One region of the Methylobacterium sp. PvR107 genome, then DNA from elsewhere that is predicted to be linked to it. Evidence: riboswitches for the same ligand, from Rfam matches in the RefSeq annotation. Region 1 holds a riboswitch; the other holds the start of a gene.
What was found. Region 1 has a riboswitch for fluoride ahead of crcB (fluoride efflux transporter CrcB). Riboswitches for the same ligand answer to the same signal wherever they lie in the genome.
Positions count from the first base shown of each region.

Region 2: another riboswitch for fluoride. It lies ahead of crcB (fluoride efflux transporter CrcB); the one in region 1 lies ahead of crcB (fluoride efflux transporter CrcB).

Region 1 is NZ_JAFIBW010000001.1:3,274,980-3,284,111, reverse strand. Features, by position in the region: gene JOE48_RS15540 (hypothetical protein) at 1-74, shown strand, start outside; gene JOE48_RS15535 (EF-hand domain-containing protein) at 308-739, shown strand; gene JOE48_RS15530 (hypothetical protein) at 920-1,429, shown strand; fluoride riboswitch at 1,644-1,730, shown strand; gene crcB (fluoride efflux transporter CrcB) at 1,815-2,204, shown strand; gene JOE48_RS15520 (pyruvate, water dikinase regulatory protein) at 2,323-3,153, opposite strand; gene JOE48_RS15515 (uroporphyrinogen decarboxylase) at 3,617-4,774, shown strand; gene hemJ (protoporphyrinogen oxidase HemJ) at 4,782-5,213, shown strand; gene JOE48_RS15505 (lysozyme inhibitor LprI family protein) at 5,296-5,643, shown strand; gene hisG (ATP phosphoribosyltransferase) at 6,032-7,024, opposite strand; gene JOE48_RS15495 (ATP phosphoribosyltransferase regulatory subunit) at 7,021-8,163, opposite strand; gene JOE48_RS15490 (hypothetical protein) at 8,321-8,563, opposite strand; gene hisS (histidine--tRNA ligase) at 8,631-9,132, opposite strand, start outside.
Region 2 is NZ_JAFIBW010000001.1:5,046,666-5,055,797, reverse strand. Features, by position in the region: gene JOE48_RS23920 (hypothetical protein) at 1-354, opposite strand, end outside; gene JOE48_RS23915 (EamA family transporter) at 359-796, opposite strand; gene ppa (inorganic diphosphatase) at 793-1,344, opposite strand; gene JOE48_RS23905 (hypothetical protein) at 1,369-1,560, opposite strand; gene crcB (fluoride efflux transporter CrcB) at 1,636-2,028, opposite strand; fluoride riboswitch at 2,126-2,188, opposite strand; gene JOE48_RS23895 (2,3-bisphosphoglycerate-dependent phosphoglycerate mutase) at 2,575-3,189, shown strand; gene JOE48_RS23890 (YeiH family protein) at 3,373-4,434, shown strand; gene JOE48_RS23885 (adenylate/guanylate cyclase domain-containing protein) at 4,536-5,675, shown strand; gene JOE48_RS23880 (molybdopterin-dependent oxidoreductase) at 5,872-7,095, shown strand; gene JOE48_RS23875 (c-type cytochrome) at 7,107-7,445, shown strand; gene JOE48_RS23870 (beta-propeller fold lactonase family protein) at 7,629-8,612, shown strand; gene JOE48_RS23865 (sulfite oxidase) at 8,691-9,132, shown strand, end outside.

The DNA of each region.
Region 1 (9,132 bases):
TGTCGCGCCCGGAACGAGTCGCCGGGCCGCCCGGGCCGGAGCGGCTGGCGCCGCTGGACGGCCCCGCGCGCTGATCACGGGAGCGGGGATCGGCAGCGAAAGGGGAACCGCCTTCCGCTTTCCGAGGCGGGAACGGTCGCTCCGTCATCCCGGGGGCGCAGCGGAGCCCGGGCGCCGGGATGTTGCCGGAGCGCGGCCCCGCCCTGCCCGCCGTTGATGATCGTCAGCTTGTGAACGCGCCTCCGGGAACGGCACACCGCATGACGGCTTGGGCTGCCGACGCTGATTGCCACTGGAGATTTCGCGCATGCCCGCGATCCTGACCACACATGCCCGCGCGCTGGCCGCGACCCTCGCCCTCGGCCTGGCCGTCCCGGCCGCCCTGCCGGCCTCGGCCCTGGCCCGGTCCGCCGGCACCGAGCGCACGCTGAAAGCGGTCGACACCGACCATGACGGCACGATCGATCTGGCCGAGGCGCAGGCCGCCGCCGGCAAGGTCTTCGACGCCGCCGAGACCGACAAGGACGGCACCGTCGACGCCAAGGAACTGAAGGGCCGGCTCAGCAAGAAGGACCTGAAGGCCGCCGATCCCGATTCCGACGGCACCCTCGACCGCAAGGAATACCTCGCCTTGGTCGAGCAGCGCTTCAAGGCTGCCGATCCCGACAACGACGGCACGCTCGACGCCAAGGAACTCAAGACCCCGGCCGGACGGAGCCTGCTGCAGCTCCTCAAGTAAGCCCGGCCGCCCGGACGGACACCGTTGCACAGTTCGTGAGCAAGTATTATTCCTGTGCAACGGCTCAAGTTATAATCAGGCATCAATATTTTGCACGATCTTGCATCATCTGTCGGGCCTCCGTAGGTTCTCAATGTCCGAGCATCAAAGCATCGGCTTGAACCACCAGGGAGGCGCGCGATGGCACGCGTGAACGAGGTCAAGGACAGGTTCCGCGCGCGGCTGCAGGAGGCCGATGCCCGCAGCAACGACTTCCGCAAGAAGCTCCTGGAGGACGGCGCGCGGGCGCTGGAACCGGTGGTCGGGGTGCTGCACCTGATGGCCGAGGTCCTCAACGAGGAGGACAACGTCCACGGCAGCATCACCGGGCTCGAGGCCAAGATCGATCAGGACAACTTCATCAGCCTCTGCGCGCAGCTGCGCGGCACCGAGTCTGAGCAGAAGATCAAGATCAAGTACGGGCCCGAACTCGGCGGCAGCAACTACATCTCGGTCTCGGGCCTGAACCAGCGCTACAACGAGCGCCTCGTACCGGGGGCCGCGAGCTGCGCGATCGGCCGGACGGTCGGCAGCGACATCCAGCTCGACGAGCACCGGGGCGACGAGCTGGCCGAGGTGGTCCGCGAGGTGATCGAGGATTTCTACGCCGCCCAGATCGAGCAGCGCAGCCACTTCGCCTTCGCCCGCTGAGCCGGCGCGGGCCTCCCTCCGGACCCCGCTCCCCGCCCCCTTGTGGGGAGGCGTTGGAGGCGGGGGTGGCGCAAGCGGCACCGGAACGCGCGATCCCGAACCACCCCCATCCCTCCCCACAAGGGGGAGGGACAGGCGCTCGGTGAACATCGTCTCGCGGCGCGCGGGCGTTCGGAAAACCCGATTTCCCTGCCGCGCATCCTGCGCTAAGCCTGTCGGCGATGGGGATGGAGCTCCCCGACAACCGCCTGGCGGTCGCCACTCCTGGCCGCCCTGCCGGGCTGATGGCTCCTACCGAACGGGCGTGCCCTCCGCCGTCCGCGGTGGGGCCATGCGCCGAAGCCGCGACACGACGCGGCCGCCCGACCGAACAGGAAGGGCAGACATGATCAACACCCTCATCGTCATCCTCGGGGCCGGGCTCGGCGGCGGGGCCCGCCACGGGGTCAACGTCGCGGTGGCGCGGCTGCTGCCGGGCCTCGGCTTTCCCCTGGCCACGCTGATCATCAACGTTTTGGGCTCGTTCCTGATGGGCGTGCTCGCCGAGGGTTTTGCCCTGCGGGGCGCGGCCGGCCACCCGACGCGGCTGTTCCTGACCACCGGAATCTTGGGCGGCTTCACCACCTTCTCGACCTTCTCGCTCGACGCGATCAGCCTGTACGAGCGGGGTGAGACGGGCATGGCCGCCCTCTACGTCGTGGCCTCGGTCGCCGCCGGCCTCGTGGGCCTGGTGGCGGGCCTCGCCCTGGTGCGGGCGGTCCTGAGCGGCAGCTGAGACGTCCCGGTTTCGAAAGGTCGAGACCTTTCGCGGGTGCAGGGTGGAACCCTGCATAGACCCAGGGGCGCCGCCCCTGGCCTCCGCCAGGGGGCCGAGCCCTTTGGGAACCCGGGACTCAATCGGCGATGAACTTCAGCCGGTGGTCGCGGTGGAGGTCGACGATCGCCGCCGCGGTCTCCTCGATCGAGCGGCGGGTCACGTCGATCGTCGGCCAGCGGTTCTTGACGAACAGGCGGCGCGACATCGTGATCTCGTCCGCCACCGCCGAGCGGTCGACGTAGAGGGAGGATTCGTCGGCGTTGAGGCTGGACAGCCGGTTCTGGCGGATCTGCACGATCCGCTCCGGCGAGGCGAACAGGCCGACGACGAGGGGTTTCCGGGCGCGCTCGATCGCCGGCGGCAGCGGCATGCCCGGCACCAGCGGCAGGTTCGTGGTCTTGAGGCCGCGATTGGCGAGGTAGATCGAGGTCGGCGTCTTCGAGGTCCGGCTGACGCCGAGCAGGATCACGTCGGCCTCCTCCAGATCGTCCGGCAGGTTGCCGTCGTCGTGGGCCAGCGTGAAGTTCATCGCGTCGATGCGCTTGAAATACTCGGCGTTCAGCATGTGCTGGGCGCCGGGCCGCGCCGTGGTCTCGGCGCCCAGATAGGCGCGCAGCAGGTCATGGACCGGCCGCAGCACCGACAGGCAGGGCGAGCCGGTCTCGCGGGCGACGTCCTCCAGCCGCTCGCCGAGGTCGCCGCCGACCAGGGTGTAGAGGACGAGGCCCGGCGCCGCCCGGATCTCCGAGATCACCCGGTCGAGCTGCGCGGCCGAGCGGACCAGCGGGTACACGTGCTCGATCGCCGACACGCCCTCGTACTGCGCGGCCGCGGCGCGCCCGACATTGATCAGCGTCTCGCCGGTGGAATCGGAGACGAGGTGGAGGTGGAAGTAGCTGCGGCCCATTCCGATCGCCTCTGCGGTCGACTGGCGCGGCACCAACGTTATCCACCGCCGGCCGCCAGGGGAGTCGATGAATGTGGATAGGATGCCCGACCGGGCCGGTCCAGGCCGATTCTCTCGCGCGCTATCGACTCCGCCGTTCACAGGCAGGCGGGCGGGACGCGCGGAATCCGGGCCTCTGGGAGAATCCGGGACGCAACCGGGGCCCGTACACGACTCGGCGTTGCCAAGGTGCTGTCGGACCATCCGGTTCTCGCAAGATGGAGCGAATCCTTTAAAGCCTCGTTAACGGCGCGGCGTCGGGGACCGCCTGTGGACGCTTTTGTGCCCCCGCGATTCGGCCCCCCAATAGAAAAAACAGAGTCCTAGAATCTCTCTTTTCTTTTCGAAGGGGCCTGTGTGGGGATCGGCGCGCCGCGACTCGACAGGACGCGCGCCGACGGGCATGCGGGATGACGGAGACGGGATGGGAACGACCATGACGGGGACGGAGCGCGGGTCCGGGCGGAAGACGTCCGAGCGGAAGGTGCTGCGCGTCCTCGAGGGCGAAGCGATCGGACCGCCGCCCGCCTGGATGATGCGCCAGGCCGGCCGCTACCTGCCGGAATACCGGGCGACCCGGGCGGAAGCCGGCTCGTTCCTCGACCTCTGCTACAGCCCGGACTTCGCCGTCGAGGTGACGCTCCAGCCGATCCGCCGCTTCGGCTTCGACGCGGCGATCCTGTTCTCCGACATCCTCGTCGTCCCGCATGCGCTCGGCCAGGACGTGCGCTTCGTCGAGGGCGAGGGCCCGCGCCTCGACCCGCTCGACGGCCGCGAGGCGTTCGCGCAGCTGCGCGAGGCCGGCGACCCGGCGGTGATGACCCATCTCGCGCCGGTCTTCGAGACGGTGACGCGACTGCGCGCCGAACTGCCGGACGAGACCACGCTGCTCGGCTTCTGCGGCGCCCCCTGGACGGTGGCGAGCTACATGATCGGCGGCCGCGGCACCCCGGACCTCGCCCCCGCGCGGGCGCTGGCCGAGGGCGACACCGCCCTGGTCGATTCCCTGATCGACCGCCTCGTCACCGTGCAGACCGACTACCTCGTGCGCCAGCTCGAGGCCGGCGCCGACGCGGTGCAGATCTTCGAATCCCATGCCGGCACCCTGCCGCGTGCTGTTTCGGCTTCCGGCGGCACGGTCGAGCCCGTTGGCGACGTCGCCGAGAGCGCCCTGCCGGATGCGTCCGCGGATGCCCTCACCCGCTGGTCGCTGAGGCCGATCGCCCGGATGATCGCGGGCGTGCGCGAAAAAGTGCCGGGGGCCAAGATCATCGTGTTCGCCCGCGGCTCGGGCCTCGACGGCCATGCCCGGGTGGTGCCGGAAACCGGCGCCGACGCGGTCGGGGTCGATTGGGGCGTGGACCTGAGGGCCCTGCGGGCGCGGGTGCCGGCCACCATGGTGACGCAGGGCAACCTGCATCCGGACACGCTGATCGAAGGGGGCGCCCCCCTGGACGCGGCGGTGGACGCGGTGCTGGCGGCGACCGACGGCCTGCCGCACATCTTCAACCTCGGCCACGGCATCACGCCGCAGACGCCGGTGGCCCATGTCGAGCGCATGCTCGCGCGGCTGCGGGGCTGAGCCGCCTGTGCTGTACGACTGGATCAAGGCCGGCCACGTCATCAGCCTGATCGCCTGGATGGCCGGGATGCTCTACCTGCCGCGGCTGTTCGTCTACCACGCGAGCCTGCCGCCGGGCTCGGAGGCGCAATCGGCGACCTTCAAGGTGATGGAGCGCCGCCTGCTCAGGGCGATCATGAACCCCGCGCTGATCGCCACCTGGGTCTTCGGGCTGGCCCTCGCCGGGATGAGCGGCTTCTACGCGAGCCCCTGGCTGCAGGCGAAGTTCGTGCTGGTGCTCGCGATGTCAGGGATCCACGGCTGGCTCGCCCGGATGGTCAAGGATTTCGCCGCCGACCGGAACACCCGCGGCCACCGGTTCTACCGGGTGCTCAACGAGGTGCCGACGCTGCTGATGATCGGCATCGTCATCCTGGCGATCGTCAAGCCGGGCCTCTGATCCCGGGATCCTGTGATCCGGGTCCGATTCCCGCCGCCGCCGCCGCGCGGGAGCCTTTCGCCGGCCGGTTCGTTCTGAGCCCATGTCGAAACCGCTCGTCCTCCTGCTGCTGCTCGCCCCCCTCGGGTCCAGTCCCTCGGCCTACGCGGCGAGCTTTCCCTGCGACAAGGCCGGAGCGCCCGACGAGAAGGCCATCTGCGCGCACCTGCCCCTCAACGACCGGGACGTCGAGATGGCGACCCGGTTCGAGATCCTGAAGGCCGTGCTGCCGATGGGCGGACAGGGCAAGCTGCGCGACGACCAGGAGGCGTGGCTGCAGGAGCGCCGGACCTGCGGCGCCGACGTGACCTGCCTCACCGCGGCCTACGACGCGCGGCTCAAGGTGCTGCGCGGGGTGCTTTCAGAATTTGCCAAGCAGGGGCCGCAGTAGAGAAGGTCTTACTTCGGTACAACCGACACAATCTTGGCGACCATGGTTGCCGAGCCATTCTCAGAAATGCTGAATCATTCCAGGTGCGACACGGGCACGAGCTTTACCGCGTCGCGTTCTGAAGGATGCGCGAACGAGATCTCCGGCGAGAGCTGTGAAAGCCCTATCCGATCCTTCGACCAGGGCCCTGAAAACGCGAAAGGAGGCCGACGCCTCCTGACGCCGTGGGGCGGGGCCTGCCGGAACCCCGCAGGTCGCACCCGCCATCCACCAGGATGACGGTGCTGCGGCAGGCAGAATATCACCGTGCCGCCGGCACGAGAGATCGACGCCCCGGCTGGTGGGTCTTCCAGCTTTCCGGCCCCGCATCCGCCGATGAACCGGGCTGTCACAACCGCGCCAGAAGCCGCTCCGCCAGCGGGTTCTCGGCCGCGAAGGCGTAGTCCACGCGCCGCACCGTCACGGCCCGGGCCCCGGCCTCGACCAGGGCGCCCGCGAGGTCGAACACCGCGGCCTCCGGGCAGCGCAGCACGATCTCGCCGTCCGGCCCGCGCGGCGCGCCGTAGGGCAGCTCGGCCTCGTGCAGGCCCGCCAGGGTGGCGAGGTCGATCGTGCCGCTCTCCGGGAGGGCGGCGCGCACCTCCCGGGTGGTCCGGGCGCGCTCCTCGGCGGCGATGCGGCCGAGCACCGTGCGGAGTGCCGCCCGCTGGCCCTCGCCCCAGGGGGCCTTGAGCGAGGCGACGAGGTTGGCCTCCGAGCGCAGGATGATGCCGTCGTCCAGCACCTTCAGCGCATTGGCCGAGAGCGTCGCCCCCGTGGTGGTGATGTCGACCACGATCTCGGCCGAGCCCGCGGCCGGCGCGCCCTCGGTGGCGCCCAGGCTCTCGACGATCCGGTAATCGGCGACGCCCTTCTCGGCGAAGAACCGGCGGGTCAGGTTCACGTACTTGGTGGCGACCCGCAGGCGCCGCCCGTGGCGGGTCCGCATCCCGGCCGCGACCTCGTCGAGATCGGACATGTCGCGCACGTCGATCCAGGCCTGGGGCACGGCCACCACCACGGTGGCGTTGCCGAAGCCCAGCGGCGTCAGCAGCTCGACCTGGCCGCGCACGTCCGGCAGGGTCTCGCGGATCAGGTCCTCGCCGGTCACCCCGAGATGGGCGGCGCCCGAGGCGAGCTGCGCGGCGATCTCGGAGGCCGAGAGGTAGCGCACCTCGACGTCGGGGACGCCGAGCAGCTTGCCCCGGTAGTCGCGGGCGCCGGCTCCTTGTGCGAGCTTGAGCCCGGCCCGGCCGAAGAACGCGCTGGCATTCTCCTGCAGGCGGCCCTTGGACGGGACGGCGAGGATCAGCGGCATGGCGGTCGCGTCCGAGGCACTCATCGGCCGGCTCCCGCCACGCGCGCGATCCAGAAGGTGCAGCCGACCGCCGGCAGCGGCGCCGGGCTGCCGAGATGGCCGAGCAGGCCGTCGTAGCGGCCGCCGCCGACCAGGATCGGGCCGTCTCCTTCGGTCACCTCGAAGATGAAGCCGGTGTAGTAGTCGAGGTTGCGGGCGAAGTCGCCCTGGAAGCGGACGCGCTCGATCGGCAGGCCGCGGGCCGCGATGAAGCCGGTGCGCTCCTCGAACAGGTCGAGGGCGGCCGCGAGGGCGTCGTGCCGGATGCCGGCGTCGGCCACCAGCGCCCGCAGGTCGCGGGCGGCCGCGTCCGGATGGCCGGCGATCGCCCGGTAGCGGTCGAGGATCGCGCGGTTCTCGGCGTTGAGCCCGGCCCCGCCATGGGCCTGCGCGGAGGCCTTGGCGAGGAAGCGCTCGGCGATCTCGCCGGCGCTGCGCCCGCCCACCGCCGAGATCCCGGCGATCGCCAGCACGTCCTCCACGAAGGCGCGCACGCCCTGCGGGTCCTGGCCCTGGATCGCCGCCAGCAGGCCGGCATGGGGATCCTCGGGGCGGGTCCCCTCGGCGCCGTTGGTGACGGCGTCCAGCGAGCGTCCGGCCGCCAGCGCCCGGAGCGTCCGGCGCTTGGCGGCGGGCGGGACCGCGAGGCCGTCGAGGAGCGCCACGGTCAGGCCCATATCGCCGAGCCGCACCGCCGGATCGGTCCGGCCGAACAGCGCGAGGCCCTCCAGGGCGAGGCCCAGCACCTCGGCATCGGCCGCCGGCGTGTCGGTTCGCCCGATCGACTCGATGCCGGCCTGGAAGAACTCGTCGGGCTCGTCGGCGGCGAGCCGGAAGACCGGGCCACAATAGCTGTAATCGGCCGCCCGGCCGTCGGCCTCGGCCCGGTGCAGGCGGCAGACCGGAATGGTGAATTCGGGCCGCAGGCACAGCTCGGCACCGCCCGCATCCTGCGTGACGAAGATCCGCCGGCGGATATCCTCGCCCGACAGTTCCAGGAACGGCTCGAGGGGCTGCAGCACCGGCGGCGTCACCGGCCGGTAGCCCGCCGCCGCCAGATGCGCGGACAGCCGCGTGCGCGCCGCGTCCCCCGCCCCCGTCTCGCCTGCCTCCGGTCGTGTCATCGCAATCCACCTCGCGGGCGCTCTGTAGCAACCGCGACCGGACTTGGCGACACGCAGCGCGGCGGCGTCGGGCCGGCGCGCCGCGCAGAACTGCGCAGTCCCGGGCGGTTCTGCACCGGGACCCAATATCCGCTACGGAATCAAGGACGTGACCGGCTCAGAGCGGCCGGAGGCTGCCGAGGCGCGCCCCGCGCGGGCGCCGGACCGGCTTGCGGCGGGCGAGCACGGTCACGGCGGGCGCCCCCGCGATCCCGGCGCTGAGGATCGGCGCGCTCCCGGTCCCGGGGGTGGCCTGCGCGACGGCGCTGGGCAGCCGGTCGGGAACCGGACGGGCGGCCCAGACGGGTCCCGCGCCGGCGCAGATCAGCCCGGCCGACAGGATGAGGATCTTCGCGCACATCCCGCCATCTCCACGGCACCGATCGACGACAACGCCGCCGGAGCCGCCGCGTTCGATGCGGAGGGCCTTACTGCGCGGCGGCCGGGAAATGCCGGCTCAGCACGGCGCGGACCTGCGCCACCATGTCGGCCTCGGGACACGAGACCTGCGCGGGCCGTGCCGCCTTCCACTCGGCGTTGCTGGCGATGGACTCGGCCGCCTGGGCGCCCGCGATCAGGTCCTTGATCTGGACCTCGCCGGCCAGCCGCTCGTTCGAGCCCTGGATGATGGCCACCGGGGCGCGGCGGCGGTCGGCGTATTTCATCTGCGCCTTCATGCCGGCGGCGCCGAGATAGAGCTCGGCCCGGACGCCGTCGGCGCGCAGGAGCGCGACGAGGCGCTGGTAATCGGCCATGTTCTCCCGGTCGAGGACCAGCACCACCACCGGCCCGGGCGCCTCGGCGCCGGCGAGCAGCGGGCTGTTCACGAGCTGGAGCGCCGAGAACAGCCGCGAGACGCCGATCGAGAAGCCGGTGGCCGGCACCGGCTCGGCCCGGAACCGCCCGACGAGTCCGTCGTAGCGCCCGCCG
Region 2 (9,132 bases), 1.8 Mb from region 1:
GATGCCGGCCAAGTTGAGTGGACGCGGCCAGTTGCCGGAGAATACAGGCGGTTTCGGGCTGGTCCCGTCCCACTGACTAAGACCCTGGAGGAACTCCCAGAGCAGGTAGATCCCGAACGCCAGCAGCAGCGCGGCGGCGATGGCGTCGAGGAGATGCAGCGCGAACCGGTAGGCCGCAGCCTGTAACACCCAAGCCAGCACGGCGACGGCGGTTCCGCCGAGGACGCCGCCCAATAGGAGGCTCCGCCAACCGAAGCGGTAGGCTCCCGCGATCAGGACCGTGGCCGCGATGAACAGTTCGGTGAAGGTGACCTGGAAGGTGATGACCACGCCGAACCAGGAGACGTCGCCCATGCGCTCACCCCCGGAAAGCGACGAGGATCGCGCCGGCTGCGATCAGGCCGACGCCGAGCCAATTGGGTCCGGACAGCCGCTCCCCCAGGAACACGACCCCGAACACGGCGACGAGCACGACGCTGAGCTTGTCGATGGGTGCGACCCGCGCCGCATCGCCTAGCTTGAGCGCCCGGAAGTAGCACAGCCAGGAGCCCCCGGTGGCCAAGCCGGACAGGACTAGGAACAGGTAGGTCCGGCGGGAGACCGACGAGAGCGGCTCCCACTGGCCGGTCGCAATCAAGATGCCGCCGAGGACGAGCAGGATCACGGCGGTACGGACGAAGGTGGCGAAGTCCGAGCCCACCGCCTCGATGCCGACCTTGGCGAAGATCGCCGTCAGCGCCGCGAAGCCGGCCGAGAGCAGGGCCCAGGCCTGCCAGGACTGCAGCAGGCCCCTCACGGCGTTATCGGCTCGGGTCCGGCCGCCCGGTGGCGTTCCACGGCCGCCGCGATCATCGCCCGCGCCGCGGCCGCCGTGTCCCAGCCGGTGATTCGGACCCACTTGCCGGGCTCCAAGTCCTTGTAGTGCTCAAAGAAGTGGTGGATCTGGCTGCGGGTAATTTCCGGCAGGTCGGTATGCTCGTGGATGGCGTCGTAGCGGCGCGTCAGGCGTTGCGCCGGGACCGCGACGATCTTCTCATCCGGACCGTGCTCGTCTTCCATCAGCAGCACGCCGACGGGCCGGACCCGCAATACCGCACCGGGCAGAACCCCGCGGGTGTTAGCCACCAGCACGTCGCAGGGATCGCCGTCCTCCGAAAGGGTGTTCGGAATGAAGCCGTAATTGCCCGGGTAGCGCATCGGCGTGTGCAGGAATCGGTCGACCACGAGCGCGCCGGCGGCTTTGTCGAGCTCGTATTTGACCGGCTCTCCGCCGACCGGCACCTCGACCAGTACGTTGACCTCGTGGAAGGTCGGATCGCCGACTGCGATGGCTTCAAGCTTCACGTTAAAAACTCCTTCTGGGCCGGTTCAGGGTTGGGTGACGATCCAGACGGAGGCGAGCGCCAGGATCAGCAGGACGGCGACCGCGAACACGATCAGGGCGGTGCTGCCGTGACGCACGCGTGCGCTCGATCGCTTGCGCTCCCGCTCGGCGCGCCGCAGCGCGTCGACGTCGCTCAGTTCGGGGTCTGGGTCGTTGCTCTCGGGTCGATTGGTCATCGCGGCCTCCCTTGCCGGATTGTCCACGCCTCGCCGGAGGCGGCGGACGGGGTGTTGCCGGCGTACCGGCCGGGCTCACGTCGGCCCCATGCCCAGGAGGCCGCGCACCAGCGCCAGGGCCGCCAGGAGGCCGAGCAGTGCCGCGATCACGGAAGCGAGGACGTAGGCGAAGGCCGCCCCGGTCTGGCCCCGCTCGTAAAGCGTGATCGCGTCGAGCGAGAAGGTCGAAAAGGTCGTGAAGCCGCCGAGCACCCCGGTGGTCAGCAGCAGGCGCAGGGGATGCCCGCCGGAGCCGCGGAGCACGAAGCTCTCGGCGATGATGCCCATCAGGAACGAGCCAAGGACGTTGATGAACAGCGTGGCGACGGGGAACGTGACGCCGGGCAAGAGGCGCGACGTGGCGAGGTTGATTCCGTGGCGGATGGCTCCGCCGACACCCGCACCCAGGAATACGATCAAGAAGTTCACAGGTCGCCTCTCGTCACATCGAGCGAGGGCAACAAAAAACCCGCCTTGCGGCGGGTTGCGTCGGAAACGCTCCCGCCGCGAGCGGGCACGCGGTGCCCTCGCAGCAGGAGCCATCAGCCCTCACGGGCGGTTGTCGGGAAGCTCCATTCCCATCACACGCTAGCCCTTTAACAGCGGGCGATGCGAAGGGTCAATGACTTTCGGTCGCGGTTCGAAATCCCAGCATCCAACACTGCTCATCCAGTCCGCACGAGCGGCCGCTTTCCCCCTGCCTCTGCTCAAACGGACAAGCGGCTTTCGGCCAGCTTCGGCCTCGCCGTTAGGCGATCGGGATGACTGGGGTGGGTGGGAAGCAGCTTGGCTGCTTTCGGTCGCAAGACGTTCTAAAGCGGACCTAGGATGAATCGCCGTCTCCGGATGGACGGTCCAACCCATCTCAGGGTCGAAGTTCGTTAAAGCCGGATGCCGTTTTCATCAGAGGCGATGCGACCGACGCGAAAGTGCGTTGCCTTGGGAGACAGAGTGATTCACGATCGCAAAGCCCCAATCACGCGACGTCTCGTGCTGGTCCGGCATGGCCAGAGCGTAGCCAACCGATCCGGTCTGTTCACGGGATTGCTGGACTCGCCCTTGACCGAGCAGGGTCGGATAGAAGCCGTGGCAGCCGGGCGGCGTTTGGCCGAGCGCAGCTGGCGCTTTTCCGATGCCTTCACCTCGACGCTGACGCGGGCCGTCGTGAGCGGCCGGCTTATCCTCGATACGCTCGGGCAACCCGGATTAATCCCTCAACGCTTCGCCGCGCTCGACGAGCGAGACTACGGCGACCTCAGCGGGCTCGACAAGACCGCCGCCGATGCGCGCTGGGGGGCGGAGCGGATCGAGACCTGGCGGCGCTCCTACGCCGAGGCGCCGCCGAACGGTGAGAGCCTGCGCGATACCGTCGCCCGCATCGTGCCATGCTACCTCCGATCCATCCTACCGGCGGTCATGGGCGGGGACGTGCTCGTCGTCGCCCACGGTAATTGCCTGCGGGCGCTCGTTATGGCGCTCGACGACCTCAGCCCGGCGGAGGTCGAGCAACTCGAACTCGCGACGGGCTCCGTCAGGATCTATGAGTTTGCTGCGGACACGACGATCGAGGCCCGCTGGATCGACGGTTGAATCCGCCTGTAGGCCCCCAAGAATGGGTCGCCTCACGCTTCGAGGGGATCCCCATTTGATCTAATTAAGTGATTGGAATTATCTAATCATTCCGTTGGAGTGAATGAAAGGGAAGTGGGATTCTCCGGCATCACATCGGAGCCACCCATGTCCGCCCCCAGACTTGTCTCCCACCCTCGATCGATGCGTGCCCTGGCCGGCACGAGAGCCATCCTTCCAGGACTGGGCCTCTGCGTGGCAGTTACCGCCGCAGCGGTCGGCTTCGAAGCCGTCGAGACGCACCTGTTCGGTCGCGCTTGGCTCGAAGCCCTGGTGCTGGCGATCCTCCTCGGGAGCGCGATCCGCACCGCCTGGACCCCGTCGCAGCGTTTCTTTCCCGGCATCGCCTTCGGGGCCAAGACCGTGCTGGAGATCGCGGTCGTAATGCTAGGCGCGTCGCTCAGCCTCGCGACGATCCTCGCCGCCGGCCCGGGCCTGCTCTTCGGCATCGCGGGCGTCGTCGTGGTCGCGATCCTGTCGAGCTACGGCATCGGCCGGGCGCTCGGACTGCATTCGCGCATGGCGATCCTCGTCGCCTGCGGCAACTCGATCTGCGGCAACTCGGCGATCGCCGCCACCGCCCCGGTGATCGGCGCCGACGGCGAGGACGTCGCCGCCTCCATCGCCTTCACCGCGGTGCTGGGCGTGCTGGTGGTGCTCGGCCTGCCGCTGCTGGTGCCGCTGCTCGGCCTGTCGCCGATGCAGTACGGCGTGCTCGCCGGCCTCACCGTCTACGCCGTGCCGCAGGTCCTCGCCGCCACCGCGCCGGTCGCGGCGCTCAGCGTCCAGGTCGGAACCCTGGTGAAGCTCGTCCGGGTGCTGATGCTCGGGCCGGTCGTTCTGATGCTCTCCCTCGGCGCGAGCCGGCTGCGCGAGGAGACCGACGAGGCCGCCCCCGGCGTCACAACCGGCGACCGCCCGGCCCCCGGCGGCCTCGCGATCCACCGCCTGGTGCCGTGGTTCATCCTCGCCTTCCTGGCGCTCGCGGGACTCCGCTCGGCCGGGCTGATCCCGCAAGTCGCGCTCGCGCCGATGTCGGAGACCGCCAACGTGCTGACCGTAGTCTCGATGGCGGCACTCGGCCTCGGGGTCGACGTGCGCAGCGTCGCCAAGGCCGGGGCGCGGGTGACCCTCGCTGTGGTCGCCTCGCTCCTTGCCCTCGGCGCCGTCAGCCTCGGCCTGATCCATGTGCTCGGCCTCGTCTGATCCACGCTATGGCATCGATCCGACCCCTTGATGGAAGAATTGCCGTGACACGTTCGTCCCAATCTTCATCCGAGGCAGTCGCGCAGGCGACGGGATGGTTGATGGGGCCGGGTCGCGAAGCGGTGGACGCGGCAGCCCTTCTCGATGGGTTCAGTGCGTGCCTCTCGGGGCTTGGCCTGCCGCTGGCCCGCGCCACCACCCACGCGCCGACCCTGCATCCGTCGTTCCGGTGGGTGATGCGCGTCTGGCATCCAGGAACGTCGAGCCTAGCCCTGCGTCGCCGCCACGGCATCGAGGGCACGCCGACCTTCCACGGCAACACCGTCGAGCACGTGGTCGAGACGCGGACCCCACTCCAATGCCGTCTCGACGGGGATGGGCCGCTGCCGTTTCCCGTGCTTGGCGAGCTTCGCAACGAGGGTCTGACCGACTACCTCATCGCGCCGCTGCATGCCGCGCGTGGACGCATGGGTGCCGCCTCCTGGGCCACGGCGAGACCGGGCGGCTTCACGCCGATCGAGATCGAGACGTTGCTAGCGCTGGTCGAGCCGTTCTCGCTGCTGTTCGAAATCAAGGCGCTCGACGACATGCTTGGCGCGGTCCTGAGCGCCTATGTCGGGCGCGACCCGGCGCGGCAAATCCTGGCCGGCACAGTGCGGCGCGGCGACGTACGCCTCATGCGGGCCGCGATGATGCTGACCGATCTGCGCGGGTTCGGTGAACTGTCCGACCGGCAAAGCCCCGACCATGTCGTGGCCGCCCTCAACCGGATGTTCGATGCCATCGTGCCGGCCGTCGAGGCGGAAGGCGGCGAGGTGCTAAAGTATATTGGTGACGGGCTGCTGGCCGTGTTCGATGCCGATCGCGACGAGGCCGAGGCGCGCCGTGCCGCCTTGCGTGCCGCCGAGGCCGCACTCGATGCGCTTGCGACCCTGCGCGACGGTGACAGGGCTGCCTTTGAGGTCGGCGTCGCACTTCATGTTGGGGAGGTCGCCTACGGCAATATCGGCGGCGGCGACCGGGTCGACTTCACGGCGATCGGCCGCGATCTCAACGTGCTCGCTCGCGTCGAGCGCCTGTGCAAGACCTACGACACGCCGCTGATCGCCACCGACACCTTCCTCCACGGCCTGGCGCATGCCCTCGAACCGCTCGGCATTGTCGCCCTTCGCGGTTTCGCCGAGCGTCACGCCTTGTTCGGGTGTCGCAGGACCGCGCCTGTCGAAGCACCGGCGGTCTGACGTCGAGACGATATCTGGCACCACCGGCGCGGAGATCCAAAATTCTCAAATCATCGCATTGGGAGATCGTTCGCATCGCGAAAGACCGTTGGTGGGAATTAAACGCATCCCGTAGCATCTCCCTAGTCGCAAGGAATCGCCACGGGTCCGGTGCCCTCGAACGCATCGACGCCGACGAACTTTGAAGGGAGAGACCATGCACGGATTGGAAAGACCGACGAACCGCCGCCTCCTGTTGGGCGGGCTCGGGCTCGGCAGCCTTGCCGCCGCGATGCCGGCCTGGGCCGCGGGCTCGGTGAAGCTGCCGCTACCCGGCGGCCCGGATGTGCGGGATCTCACGACGGCCTTTCCCGGCAAGGGCGAGATGATCCTCCAGCGAACCCATCCGCCGCTGCTGGAGACGCCGTTTGCGGTGTTCGATGAGGGCGTGTTCACCCCCAACGACCGCTTCTACGTGCGCTGGCACTGGGCCTCGATCCCAACCGAGGTTGATGCCGGCACCTTCCGTCTCAAGGTCCACGGTCATGTCGAGAAGGAGCTCTCGCTCTCCCTCGATGCCATCGCCGGCCTGCCGCGCTTCGAGATCGCCGCGGTCAACCAGTGCTCGGGCAACTCCCGCGGGCTGTTCGAGCCGCGGGTTCCCGGCGCGCAATGGGCCAACGGCTCGATGGGAAACGCCCGCTGGACCGGGGTGCGCCTCAAGGACGTGCTCGAAAAGGCCGGGGTGAAGGCCGGTGCCGTGCAGGTGCGCTTCAGCGGCCTCGATGAGCCGGTCGTGGACGACGCGCCGGACTTCAAGAAGTCGCTCGATCTCGACCACGCCAACGACGGTGAGGTGATGATCGCCTACGCGATGAACGGCGAGCAATTGCCGCTTCTCAACGGCTTCCCGCTTCGCCTCGTGGTGCCGGGCTGGTACTCGACCTACTGGGTCAAGATGTTGTCGGAGATCGAGGTGCTGGACAAGCCCGACGACCAGTACTGGATGAAGACCGCCTACCGCATCCCGGACGTGCCGGGCGCCAACATCAAGCCCGGCCAGACCGGCTTCAAGACGGTGCCGATCAACAAGATGGTACCGCGCTCGTTCGTCACCAACCTGCAGGATGGCGCCAAGGTGACGGCCGGCGCGCCGGTGGCGTTGCGCGGCATCGCTTTCGGCGGCGATTGCGGGGTGAAGGCGGTCGACTTCTCCGGCGACGGCGGCGCGACGTGGTTTCCAGCACAGCTCGGCGCGGACGAGGGCCCCTACAGCTTCCGCCGCTTCGAGGGCAGCCTGCCGGCGTTGGCCGCCGGCACCCACACGGTGAAGGTCCGCTGCACCAACACCAACGGCGTCGCGCAGCCCACGGACCGGGTCTGGAACGGGGCCGGCTTCATGCAGAACGGTATAGAAACCGTGTCCTTCCAGGCCGCTTGAGGAGAACAGCCATGACCCCGATCCGCTCTGCAGCCCTCAGCGTCGCGCTCATACTGTCTCCCCTGGTGGCGCTCGCCGCCCCGGCTCCCGAGCCGATGCGCTTCACCTCGCAATCGATCGAGATGCCGACCTCCGACCGGATCTTCCCCGACGGGCCCGGGGCCGAGGCGGTCAACAACAACTGCCTCGCCTGCCATTCGGCCGGGATGGTGTTGACCCAGCCCAAGCTCACGAAGGCGCAGTGGACCGAGACCGTGAACAAGATGGTCCACATCTACAAGGCTCCGGTCGATCAGGCCGACGTGCAGACCATCGTCGACTACCTCACGGCGTTGAAGCCGACCCCCTGAACTCCCGAATCCCGAGGCCGCCGCGTTTTTTCGCCGGCCTCGGGGAATAGACCGCCCTCGCTGGCATCTCCTTAAGGCGATGCATGGCCGGACCGGTCCCGCACGACGCAATCCGATTTCGAACCCGCCCGCACGGCTGGCCCCGGCCGCCGAACGAGCGCGCATGCCCAAGAGACCCGCTTCATGACCCATATCCGCACCAGTCTCCGCGCCTTCCTCGCCGGAGCTGCCTTGCTTCTCGCCCAGGGCCAGCCCGGGTCCGCCGCTGGTTTCGACGGCGCGATCAAGAACAACGCCTTGGCGCTGAACGCTGCCGGGACCGTCGCCGCTGTATCGAACAGCGAGGAGAGCGCCGTCGTCGTCTACGACGTCGCCAAGGGCACGGTGCTGCGCCGCCTCGACGGCTTCGTCACGCCGCGCAACATCGTGTTCGCGCCGGACGGCGCCCGCTTCTACGTCTCCGACAGCGGCACCGGCCGGATCACGGTCTACGAGACCGGCACCGGCAAGGAAGCCGGCGTTCTCGCCGCCGGGCCCGGGGTCTTCGGCACCGTGCTCTCGGCCGACGGGGGCAAGCTCTACGTCAACAACGAGGCCGCGAGCACGCTGACCGTGTTCGACACCAAGACTATGCTGGCAGATGCCGTGATTCCCGGCTTCGCGCAGCCGCGCCAGGGCGTGAAGCTGTCGCCCGACGGCAAGACCGTGTTCGTGACGAACTTCCTCGGCGACAAAATCACGTTGGTCGATACCGCCACCAACAAGATCACCGGCGAGATCGCTGGGTTCGACAAGCTGCGCGCCATCTCGATCACCAAGGACGGCAAGACGCTGTTTGCCGCCAACAGCGGCCGCAATACCATCGGCGTGGTCGATATCGCCGCCCGCAAAGTCACCTCCGAGGTGGAGGTGGGCAAGGACCCCTACGGAGCCGCACTGACACCGGACGGTCGCTTCGTCTATTCCGGCAACCTCAAGGACAACTCACTCTCAGTGATCGACACCGGCACCCTCAAGGTTGTCGCCACGGTGACCGGCCTGAACGAGCCGCGCCAGGCGATCGCGTTCTCGGCCGACAACGCCCGCGCCTACGTCCTCAACCGCGATCTCAGCGTCGCCGTGGTCGATCGCGCGAAGAATGCGGTGGTCTCGACAATGAAGCCCTGAGGCGACGCGCGCCGGGGGCCTTATCGCCCCCGGCGCGTTCTCGTCGTCGACATGTCAAGTACGCAGGACAAAGACCCCATGCTCCGCCTGTTCCAGCGCAAGGACCGCCTCATCGTCCACGGAAAGGCGCCCTACAACGCCGAGCCGCCGCTCGATCGCCTGCGGGCGGCGTTCCTCACCGAACAGGCCGACTTCTACGTCCGCAGCCACGGCGACATCCCGGACCTCGACGCCGACAGCTACCGCCTGACGGTAGATGGCATGGTCACCATGCCGCTCGAACTCTCCCTCGCGGAACTCAAGGCGCGCTTTGCGCACGCCACCGTCACGGCGGTGATGCAATGCGCCGGCAACAGACGGGCCGACATGCTGGCGGTGGCGCCGGTCTCCGGTGACCCGTGGGCGCCCGGTGCCATCGGCAACGCGGAATGGACCGGCGTGCGGCTCGCCGAGGTGCTGCGCGCGGCCGGCATCGATGCAGATGAAGAGCGCTACGTCGCCTTCGAGAGCCACGACCGGA